2 regions of the Ensifer sp. LC384 genome follow, and region 1 is predicted to be linked to the other one. Evidence: riboswitches for the same ligand, from Rfam matches in the RefSeq annotation. Region 1 holds a riboswitch; the other holds the start of a gene.

Region 1 (5,329 bases):
AAGGCCGAGCCGGTCGCCGCGGTGCACGCGAATGGAGAACGGCGCGACGATCGTCCGCTCGCCGTAGGCCTTGGTGATCTTCTCCGCCTCGATGACCAGCTTGCCCGATTCCTTGGCGTCGGAAGCCGTCGCCTGAACAGAGCCCTGCGGCCCCTTGTGGCCGCGATGACGCGAGCGCATGTCCTGCAATTCGCCGAGACGGCGCATGTTGCGCTTGCGCCTGGCGGTGACGCCGTAGCGCAGCCAGTGTTCCTCGCGCTCGATCGCCTTGCCGAGCTTGTGCTGTTCCAGTTCCTCCGCCTCCAGCACCTCGTCGCGCCAAGCCTCGAAATGGCCGAAGCCGCGGTCGAGCCGGCGCGACTGGCCACGATCGAGCCAGACGGTCGCGGTCGATACCTTTTCGAGGAAGCGTCGGTCGTGCGAGATCAGCACCAGGGCGGAGCGGCTCCTGGTCAGCTCGTCTTCGAGCCATTCGATCGTCGGCAGGTCGAGATGGTTGGTCGGCTCGTCGAGCAGGAGGATATCCGGCTCCGGCGCCATCACCCGGGCAAGTGCTGCACGGCGCGCCTCGCCGCCAGACAGGCGCGCCGGGTCTTCTTCGCCGGTCAGGCCCAGATGCTGCAGCAGATAGGCGACCCGGTAAGGGTCGTCGCTCGGGCCAAGGCCCGCCTCGGCATAGGCCTGCACTGTGTCGTAGCCGTCGAAATCCGGCGCCTGGGGCAGGTAACGAACCGTCGCCGAAGGGTGGCGGAATATTTCGCCGGATTGCGCTTCGGCAAGACCGGCGGCGATCTTCATCAGCGTCGATTTGCCGGAACCGTTGCGCCCGACAAGGCAGATGCGATCCCCCGGCTCCACCTGCAGGTTGGCGCCGGCCAGAAGCGGCGTGCCACCGAAGGTCAGGAAGATATCGTCGAGTTTCAGAATGGGAGGCGCCAAGGCTCAGGCTCCGGAAAGGTCGTAGGGGCGGGCGAGAACGATCGCCCGGCCGGTGTCGAGGGAAATGCGAAGGGGACCCTCCGCGACATTGGATACGGTGCGGGAAGACCCGAACGGCACCGTGAAATTGGTAAGCGGATAACGCGCACCGACGATCGAAAGGCCGAAGAGATCGGTCAACCCGAGGATCGAGAACAGGCTGCCCTTCGGCAGATCGATTTCGATCTCGCCTGCCAGCAGCGGATAGGCCTCCTCCTCGCCCGAGGTCATGAACACCGGCAACCCACGCTCGGCCAGCGAAACGGCCTGAAGCAGGTGCAGGAATGCATGGTCGCTGCGTGTGCCGCCAAGTGCCCCGGCAAAGATCAGCGCTTCCGCGCCACGCGAAAGTGCCGCCTCGACGGCGATTTCGCCGTCGGTCGCGGCCTTGGCGGCAGGATAGGGCTCACGCGGGACGCTGGCAAACTCCGTGAGCAGCGTCTCCTCGGTCGAATCGAAATCGCCCACCCAGACGTCGGGGATCACGGACAGGGTCCGCGCATGCCGCATGCCGCCATCGGCGGCAACAAAGCGGCTGCCTGCGAGCTGGCGCGCAACGCGCTCGGTGAGGGTCAGCGCACCGCCGAGCAGAATGGTGAAGGTGGATCGGGCCATGGCAAAGCCCATAGCGCAAAGGCACGGGCAAGGAAAAGCAAGAAAACCGAACGAAGGGGCGATCCGGCGATTTTGCGCCGCCGTCGCCCGTGATCTTCAGTGATCTTCAGTGTTCGTCGGGCAAGGGATCGGGAAACAGCATCTCCGCATAGATGCCGGGCATGGAATCGGGGATCTCTATGGCGCCCACCGCGCGCCGGTAGAATTCGGCAGGGCCGACGCCGCCGATGATCGCGTGACCATACAGCGCCGCGCGTCAAATATGACGCGCAAAGGACGCTGTAACGCTTTATACCTGCTGCATAATTTTCTCCTTAAATCGACTCCGATTTAAGGAATTATGCAGTAGCCCGCATTGCGCATCGCCGTCAGGCTCTCGCGCAAGAGCGCCTCGCCGATCCCGCGCCCGCGCATGGCCTCATCGACACCGGTCGGCCCGAAGAAGCCGAGCGCGGTGACATCGTGGCAGGCAAAGCCGACGATGCGATCCTGAAACACCGCGATGTGCATGCGTGTCGGCATCGAGGCGAAGGCGGCCTCCGCCTCGCCCGCCCAGCCGGAGCCGAACGTCTGCTCGATCCAGGGAACGACGAGCCTGCGTTCGGGCGCCATCGCGCGGTGAATGCCGATGCCGTCCGCAAGCGGCGATCTGGGCTGTGCCGGCAGGGCATAAAGGCGAACGAGCATGTCTGTCATCGCAGACTCCTTCCGCGTCCGGGTCTCATGTCTCTACGGACAAATTTACCCCATGCGCCGCCGGCGCGAAAACGCGGGGCGCATGCTTTCTCCGTCCCCAAACTTCGCTTGCCATCAAACCGGCTCGGCGGTAAATCTCTACCCGCTCTAACGGGGTGCCTTCCGACCGCATGGCGGCCGAAGGCTGAGAGGCGTTGAACGCCAACCCGCGGAACCTGATCCGGCTCATACCGGCGGAGGGATTAGACGCGATCGGATCGATACGCCCTTTTCCCATGCAACATCATTACTAGGGAGAGGTGCCTGCCATGTCCAATTCATCGCAACTGAAGTTCCTTAGCCGGCTAGCGCTTGCCGCGACTGCGAGCCTTGTCTTCGCGGCCAATGCCGTCGCTGCGGAAAAGACGCTGACCGTCTACACCTATGAAAGCTTCATCACCGAATGGGGCCCGGGTGCCAAGGTCGCCGAAGCCTTTGAAAAGACCTGCGAATGCAAGGTCACCTATGTCGGCGTCGCCGATGGCGTCGAGTTGCTGACGCGCCTCAAGCTCGAAGGCGCGGCCTCCAAGGCCGACATCGTGCTCGGCCTCGACACCAATCTCGTCGCCGAGGCCAAGGCCACCGGCTTCTTCGCGCCGCACGGCATCGAAGCAGTGGGCATCAAGGTGCCCGGCAACTTCTCCGACGACACCTTCCTCCCCTATGACTACGGCCATTTCGCCGTCGTCTATGACACCCAGGCTTTGACGACGCCGCCGAAGAGCCTCAAGGAGCTGGTCGAGGGCGACCCGTCGCAAAAGATCGTCATCGAGGATCCGCGCACCTCGACGCCGGGTCTCGGTCTGCTTCTGTGGGTCAAGGCCGTCTATGGCGACGAGGCGGGTGCCGCCTGGGCCAAGCTCAAGGGCCGTGTGCTGACCGTGACGCCGGGCTGGTCGGAAGCCTATGGCCTGTTCACCAAGGGCGAGGCGCCGATGGTGCTGTCCTACACGACGTCGCCCGCCTACCACATGGTGGCGGAAAACACCGATCGCTATCAGGCGGCCGCCTTTTCGGAAGGCCACTACATCCAGATCGAAGTCGCCGGCATGACCAAGAGCGCCAAGGAGCCGGAGCTTGCCAAGCAATTTCTCGCCTTCATGACCGGTCCGGAGTTCCAGTCAATCATTCCGACCACCAACTGGATGATGCCGGTCGCAGCGACCAAGGAACCCCTGCCCGACGCTTTCGGCAAGCTGGTCAATCCGGAAAAGACCTTCCTGCTGCCGTCGGAAGAGGTCGCGGCAAACCGCAAGGCCTGGATCGACGAATGGCTCGCCGCCATGAGCAAGAACTGAGGCGCGCTTGTTCGCGCCTGCCGAAAACAGGATCACGATTACCGCCGGGGCCGTGGGCCTCGGCGGCATCCTGCTTTTTGTCGGCCTCGCAATTGCAGCGCTTCTGCTCCAGAGCGGGGATTTTGGCAACGGCGTCCTGTTCGATGCCTATATCTGGCGGGTAACGCGCTTCACCTTGCTGCAGGCGAGCCTTTCGACGCTGCTTTCGGTTGCTCTGGCCATTCCGGTCGCGCGGGCACTCGCGCGCCGGACCGCCTTTCCCGGCCGCGTCTGGGTGCTGCGGATCATGGCCCTGCCGCTCGGTCTGCCGGTGCTGGTCGGCGCACTCGGGCTGATCGAGATCTGGGGCCGGCAGGGCGTGCTCAACACCGCCCTTGCAGAGCTCGGGCTGCAGCAGCCCGTGAGCATCTATGGCCTCTTCGGCATCCTGCTTGCCCATGTCTTCTTCAACATGCCGCTTGTCGCGCGCCTTTTCCTCGCCGGCCTTGAGCGGATACCCTCGGAATATTGGAGAACCGCCGCCAATCTGGGCATGCCGCCGGCCGCACTCTTCCGCTTTGTCGAATGGCCGGTCCTTCGTGGATTGTTGCCGGGGGCAGCCGGGCTCGTCTTCATGCTCTGCGCCACCAGCTTCACCCTCGTGCTGACGCTCGGCGGCGGGCCTGCCGCCAGCACCATCGAGGTCGCGATCTACCAGGCGCTGCGCTTCGATTTCGATCCACCCCGGGCGATCGCTCTGTCCGCCCTACAGATCGTCATGACCGGAGCCCTGCTCCTGGCACTGGCCCGTGTCGCGACCGAACCCGCGCAAAGCGCGACCACAGGCCGTGCCTCCAGACGCTACGATGCACGAACCGGCCTCTCCCGTGCATCCGATGCCGGCTGGATCCTGTTCTCGCTGCTCTTTATCGGGGCGCCGCTGATGGCCGTCCTCGGCTCGGGCCTGCGTGCGGACCTGGTGAAGCTTGCGGGCGACCCGAGCGTGCATCGTGCCCTCATCACCAGCATCGTCATCGCCGTCCTCTCGGCATTCCTTTGCGTCGGCGTTGCCGCCGCGATGATCCGCGCCGCAGGTACTGTTGTGGCGCGTCGCCACGCCCCGACCTTGGCCAGGGCTTTTGCCAGCACTGTCACCGCCAGCACCTCGCTGGTGCTGCTGGTGCCGCCGGTCGTGCTTGGGGCGGGATGGTTCCTGCTTCTGCGCCCCTTTGGCGATGTCGCGCGTTTCGCCCCGGCCATCGTCGTCGCCATCAACGCGCTGATGGCGCTGCCCTTCGTGCACCGGATCCTGGCCCCGGCGATGGCAACGCATGCCGCCCGCACCGACCGGCTGACCGCGAGCCTTGGCATCCATGGCTTGCATCGCCTGCGATGGATCGACCTGCCGCCGCTCAGGAAACCCTTGCTGATGGCGTTCTCCTTCGCCATGGCGCTGTCGCTCGGCGACCTTGGTGCCGTGGCGCTGTTCGGTTCGCAAGACATGGTCACGCTTCCGTGGCTGCTCTACAGCCGGATGGGCAGTTATCGCACCACGGATGCAGCCGGACTGGCGCTCTTCTTGGGCCTGCTCTGCCTGATCTTCACCATGCTCGGCACGGCCGGCGACAGGCGCTTGCCGGAAGGACGAAAGACATGAATTCCCAGGCGGCCGTGGAGCTCGTTGGCGTCGATATCCGTTACGACACCACGGCGCTTCATTTCGA
Region 2 (5,329 bases), on a different contig from region 1:
GTGCTGGAGCGGCAGCGCGCGCTGCCCCTGGTGCTGGCCGACGACGTCGAGGTGAAAGCCGCGCTCGAGCGAGGTGGCAACCAGCCGTTGCAGCGGCTCAATCAAAAGCTCGAGGCGCTGGCCACCAATACTGATGCGGCGGTGATCTACGCGATCGGCCTCGACGGTGTGGCGATCGCGGCCAGCAACTGGCGCGAGCCGACCAGCTTCGTCGGCAATGACTACGCCTTCCGCGAATATTTCCGGATGGCGATGCGCGACGGCAAGGCCGAGCATTTCGCCATGGGCACAGTCAGCAAGCGGCCGGGCCTCTACATATCAAGACGTGTCGACGGTCCTGACGGCCCCATCGGTGTCGTGGTCGCAAAACTCGAATTCGACGGTGTCGAGGCCGATTGGCTTGCCTCCGGCAAGCCGGTCTATGTCACCGACCGGCGCGGCATCGTGCTGATCACCAGCTTCCCGTCCTGGCGCTTCATGACGACCCGCAACATCCCCGGGGATCGTCTCGCCGCCATCCGCGACAGCCTGCAGTTCGGCGATGCTTCGCTGCTGCCCCTGCCGTTCCGCCGTATCGAACCGATGAGCGATGGGTCGAGCATGCTGACAGCACTTCTGCCCGGCAGCAGCGAGAAGCAATACCTCAGGGTCGAGACCATGGTTCCCTCGACCAGTTGGCGGCTGGAGCAATTGGCCCCGCTGGACGCCGCCCTTGGTGCCGCGAGCCGTGAGGCACGGCTGCTGGCGCTTGCCGTCATTGTGCCGCTGCTGGCGCTTGCCGCATTCCTCCTTCGCCGGCGCCAGGCGCTGACGCTGGTCGCGGCCAACGAGCGCGCCGCGCGCGACGAACTGGAGCGACGCGTCACCGAGCGCACGCACGACCTGAGCCTGGCGCGCGATCACCTCGAAACCGAAATCGCCGACCACCGGCGCACGGGCGAAAGGCTTCAGACGGTGCAGCAGGAACTGGTCCAGGCCAACCGACTGGCGATCCTCGGCCAGGTGGCAGCCGGCGTCGCCCACGAGATCAACCAGCCGGTCGCGACCATCCGCGCCTATGCCGACAATGCGCGCACCTTCCTCGATCGCGGCCAGCAGGAGACAGCGGTCGAAAACCTCGAAAGCATCGCCGCGCTGACCGAGCGGGTCGGCACCATCACCGACGAGCTGCGCAGTTTTGCGCGCAAGGGACGATTCGTCGCCGAACCGACGTCCGTGCCAGAGGTGATCGAAGGCGCACGAATGCTGCTGCGCAGCCGCTTTGCCGGCCGCATGGACGCGATCGTCATCGATCTGCCGGAGAACGGGCTCAGCGTGCTCGGCAACCGTATCCGGATTGAACAGGTGCTGATCAACCTGCTGCAGAATGCCCTGGAAGCCCTTGGCGACCGGGCAGACGCGGAGATCCGTGTGCGGTGCGAGATAGGCGCCTCCGACACTGTTTCCCTTGTTGTCGCCGACAATGGCCCGGGCATCAGGCCCGATATCCTCGAGGATCTGTTCACCCCGTTCAACACGTCCAAGGATGAGGGCCTCGGTCTCGGCCTTGCCATCTCCAAGGAAATCGTCGTCGACTATGGCGGCGACATCGAGGTCAAGACCGGCCCCGACGGTACCGTCTTCACCGTTCGCTTGAAGAGGGCCTGAGCGATGCAACAATCCGTATGCCTCGTCGACGACGACAGCGAGCTCAGGAAGGCGATGAAGCAGACGCTGGAGCTTGCCGGCCTCACCGTCTCCGCCTTTCCCGGCGCGGCGGAAGCGCTCATACTCCTCGGCCCGGGCTTCGACGGCATCGTCATCAGCGATATCCGCATGCCGGGGATCGATGGCCTGACACTCTTTCGCCGCATCGCCGATTTCGACCCCGACCTGCCGGTCATTCTGGTGACCGGGCACGGCGATATTCCGATGGCCGTTCAGGCCATGCAGGACGGCGTCTACGACTTCATTCCGAAACCTTTTGCCGCCGACCGTCTTGTGCAGAGCGCGCGCCGCGCCCTGGAAAAGCGCCGGCTGGTGATGGAAAACCGTGCCCTGAAGCGTGCAGCGGAAGTCGCCGGCGAAAGCCTGCCGCTGATTGGCCAGACGCCGGTCATGGAACGGCTGCGCCAGACCTTGCAGCATATCGCCGACACCGACGTGGATGTGCTCGTTGCCGGCGAAACCGGCAGCGGCAAGGAGGTGGTGGCGACGCTGCTGCACAATTGGAGCCGGCGCCGCGACGGCAACTTCGTGGCGCTCAACTGCGGCGCACTGCCGGAAACGGTGATCGAAAGCGAGCTTTTCGGCCACGAGCAGGGCGCCTTTACCGGCGCCTTGAAGAAGCGCATCGGCCGTATCGAGCATGCAAGTGGCGGCACGCTTTTCCTCGATGAAATCGAAGCGATGCCGCCGGCAACGCAGGTCAAGATGCTGCGTGTTCTCGAAGCCCGCGAAATCACGCCGCTCGGCACCAATGTCGTGCGACCGGTGGATATCCGCGTGATCGCCGCCGCCAAGATCGACCTTGGTGACCCGGCCCAGCGGGGCGACTTTCGCGAGGATCTCTATTTCCGGCTGAACGTCGTCACCCTGTCGATCCCGCCGCTGCGCGAACGCCGGGACGACATCCCGCTTCTCTTTTCGCATTTCCTGACGCGCGCGGGCGAGCGGTTCAAGCGCGACGTGCCGACGGTTTCGCCGGCGGTGCACCACTATCTGATGTCCCATTCCTGGCCCGGCAATGTGCGCGAACTCTCGCATTTCGCCGAGCGCGTCGCCCTTGGCGTCGAAGGGGCGCTCGGACAGCCGACCGCCGCCGCAGTGCCAACCGGTGCCGCCCTGCCCGAACGACTCGAGCGCTACGAGGCAGAAATTCTGAAAGAAGCGCTGCGGGCGCAGCGCGGCGACGTCAAGGCGACGATCGAGGCACTGGGCATTCCGCGCAAGACCTTCTACGACAAGCTGCAGCGGCACGGCATCAACCGGGCGGATTATGCCGATCGCCCGTCAGTCGAAAAGCCGGGCCGCTAGTAAGCGATCAACAGGCCTGACACGCGACCTTCGGATTAGCGCTTGACTGCGCATCCGGATCGATGGCTATCTCTAGGCATTCACCAGGGGGGTCCCGTCAAGGGGCTGAGATACTGCTGGGCGGATCGGCTTTGCCGACCGAGGCGCAGTGACCCGTTGAACCTGATCCAGTTCATACTGGCGTAGGGACGGTGCAGACATCGACGCCACGGGTCCGTCAATCGCGCGGAAATCCGGGCGGACCTGTCTTTTCCTTCCGGCTTCAGAACTGGGTCTCCAACCGCAAACTTGGAGCCTCATCATGAATATTGTCACCAAACCCGCAGACCTCACGGTCACCAAAGGCCCGCTTCCCGCCTCGAAGAAGGTCTACAAACCAGGCACGATCCATCCTGATATCCGCGTGCCGATGCGCGAAATCGCCCTGCACCCCACGTCGGGCGAGCCGCCGGTCACGGTCTATGATGCCTCCGGGCCCTATACCGTGGAAGACGCCAACATCCGCATCGAGGAAGGGCTGCCACGGCCGCGCCGCAACTGGATCATCGCACGTGGCGATGTCGAAGCCTATGACGGGCGCAGCGTCCGGCCGGAAGACAACGGCTTTGCCTCCGGAGACCGGCTGACGCCAACCTTTCCCGTCCGTCATGCGCCCTTGCGTGCCACCGGCCGGCGCGCCGTGACGCAACTTGCCTATGCACGGGCCGGCATCATCACGCCCGAGATGGAGTTCGTCGCCATCCGCGAAAACCTCGGCCGCGACGCCGCGCGCGCCACGCAGCGCGACGGCGAAAGCTTCGGCGCCCATATTCCCGATCACGTCACGCCCGAATTCGTCCGCCAGGAAATCGCCAGCGGCCGCGCCGTCCTGCCCGCCAACATCAACCATCCGGAATGCGAACCGATGATCATCGGCCGGAACTTCCTGGTGAAGATCAATGCCAATATCGGCAACTCCGCCGTCACCTCTTCGATGGCCGAGGAAGTCGAAAAGATGGTCTGGGCAACGCGTTGGGGCGCAGACACGGTCATGGACCTTTCGACCGGCCGCAACATCCACAACATCCGCGAATGGATCATCCGCAATTCGCCGGTGCCGATCGGCACCGTGCCGCTCTACCAGGCGCTCGAAAAGGTCAACGGCATCGCCGAGGACCTGACCTGGGAGGTCTATCGCGACACGCTGATCGAACAGGCGGAACAGGGCGTCGACTACTTCACAATCCATGCCGGTGTCCGGCTTCACTATATCCCGCTGACGGTCGACCGGGTCACGGGCATCGTCTCGCGCGGCGGCTCGATCATGGCCAAGTGGTGCCTGCACCATCACAAGGAGAGCTTTCTCTACGAGCACTTCGAAGAGATCTGCGATATCTGCCGTGCCTACGACGTCTCGTTTTCGCTCGGTGACGGCCTGCGCCCGGGCTCGATCGCCGATGCCAACGACGCCGCCCAATTTGCCGAACTGGAAACGCTGGGCGAGTTGACGAAGATCGCCTGGGCCAAGGATTGCCAGGTGATGATCGAGGGGCCGGGCCACGTGCCGATGCACAAGATCAAGGAAAACATGGACAAGCAGCTCGCCGTCTGTGGCGAGGCGCCGTTCTATACGCTTGGGCCCCTGACGACCGACATCGCGCCCGGCTACGACCACATCACGTCGGGCATAGGTGCTGCGATGATCGGCTGGTTCGGCACGGCCATGCTCTGCTACGTGACGCCGAAGGAGCACCTGGGCCTGCCGGATCGCAACGACGTCAAGACCGGGGTCATCACCTACAAGATCGCAGCCCACGCAGCTGATCTCGCCAAGGGACATCCGGCGGCCCGCACCCGGGACGACGCCCTGTCGCGCGCCCGTTTCGAGTTCCGCTGGGAGGACCAGTTCAACCTGTCGCTCGACCCGGAGACCGCGCGCTCCTTCCACGACGAGACCTTGCCGAAGGAGGCGCACAAGGTCGCGCATTTCTGCTCGATGTGCGGGCCGAAATTCTGCTCGATGCGGATCTCGCACGACATCCGCGCCGAGGCGCAGAAGGAAGGTCTGCAGGCGATGGCAGCCAAGTATCGCGACGGCGGCGATCTCTATCTGCCGGTCGGCGACGACGCCGTAGTGCAGCGATAACGACCACGCCAGAAGGGGCGGCGAACCGCCCCTTCTGGCGTAGGATTTCGGCTCTGTATTAACTGAAGGCCCCCCTCTCCCTCCGTCATGCTCGGGCTTGACCCGAGCATCCACGTCTGGGGCCGCAACTTGTCGACACGCGGCCGCAAAGATGGCGGCTGGATGCTCGGGTCAAGCCCGAGCATGACG

Evidence for each region. Region 1 has a riboswitch for thiamine pyrophosphate ahead of thiB (thiamine ABC transporter substrate binding subunit). Riboswitches for the same ligand answer to the same signal wherever they lie in the genome.
Region 2: it holds a riboswitch for thiamine pyrophosphate, as region 1 does, so the genes downstream of both, thiC (phosphomethylpyrimidine synthase ThiC) here and thiB (thiamine ABC transporter substrate binding subunit) in region 1, are expected to answer to the same signal.

What each region holds. Positions count from the first base shown of each region.
Region 1 covers NZ_MBST01000056.1:78,951-84,279, reverse strand. Annotated here, with positions in the region: gene BC363_RS27950 (ABC-F family ATP-binding cassette domain-containing protein) at 1-939, opposite strand, end outside; gene BC363_RS27945 (thiamine diphosphokinase) at 943-1,593, opposite strand; partial or broken gene BC363_RS36130 (GNAT family N-acetyltransferase) at 1,700-1,849, opposite strand; partial or broken gene BC363_RS27940 (GNAT family N-acetyltransferase) at 1,927-2,289, opposite strand; TPP riboswitch at 2,431-2,548, shown strand; gene thiB (thiamine ABC transporter substrate binding subunit) at 2,598-3,626, shown strand; gene thiP (thiamine/thiamine pyrophosphate ABC transporter permease ThiP) at 3,658-5,262, shown strand; gene BC363_RS27925 (ATP-binding cassette domain-containing protein) at 5,259-5,329, shown strand, end outside.
Region 2 covers NZ_MBST01000003.1:120,705-126,033, forward strand. Annotated here, with positions in the region: gene BC363_RS04780 (sensor histidine kinase) at 1-1,647, shown strand, start outside; gene BC363_RS04785 (sigma-54 dependent transcriptional regulator) at 1,651-3,015, shown strand; TPP riboswitch at 3,091-3,222, shown strand; gene thiC (phosphomethylpyrimidine synthase ThiC) at 3,317-5,140, shown strand.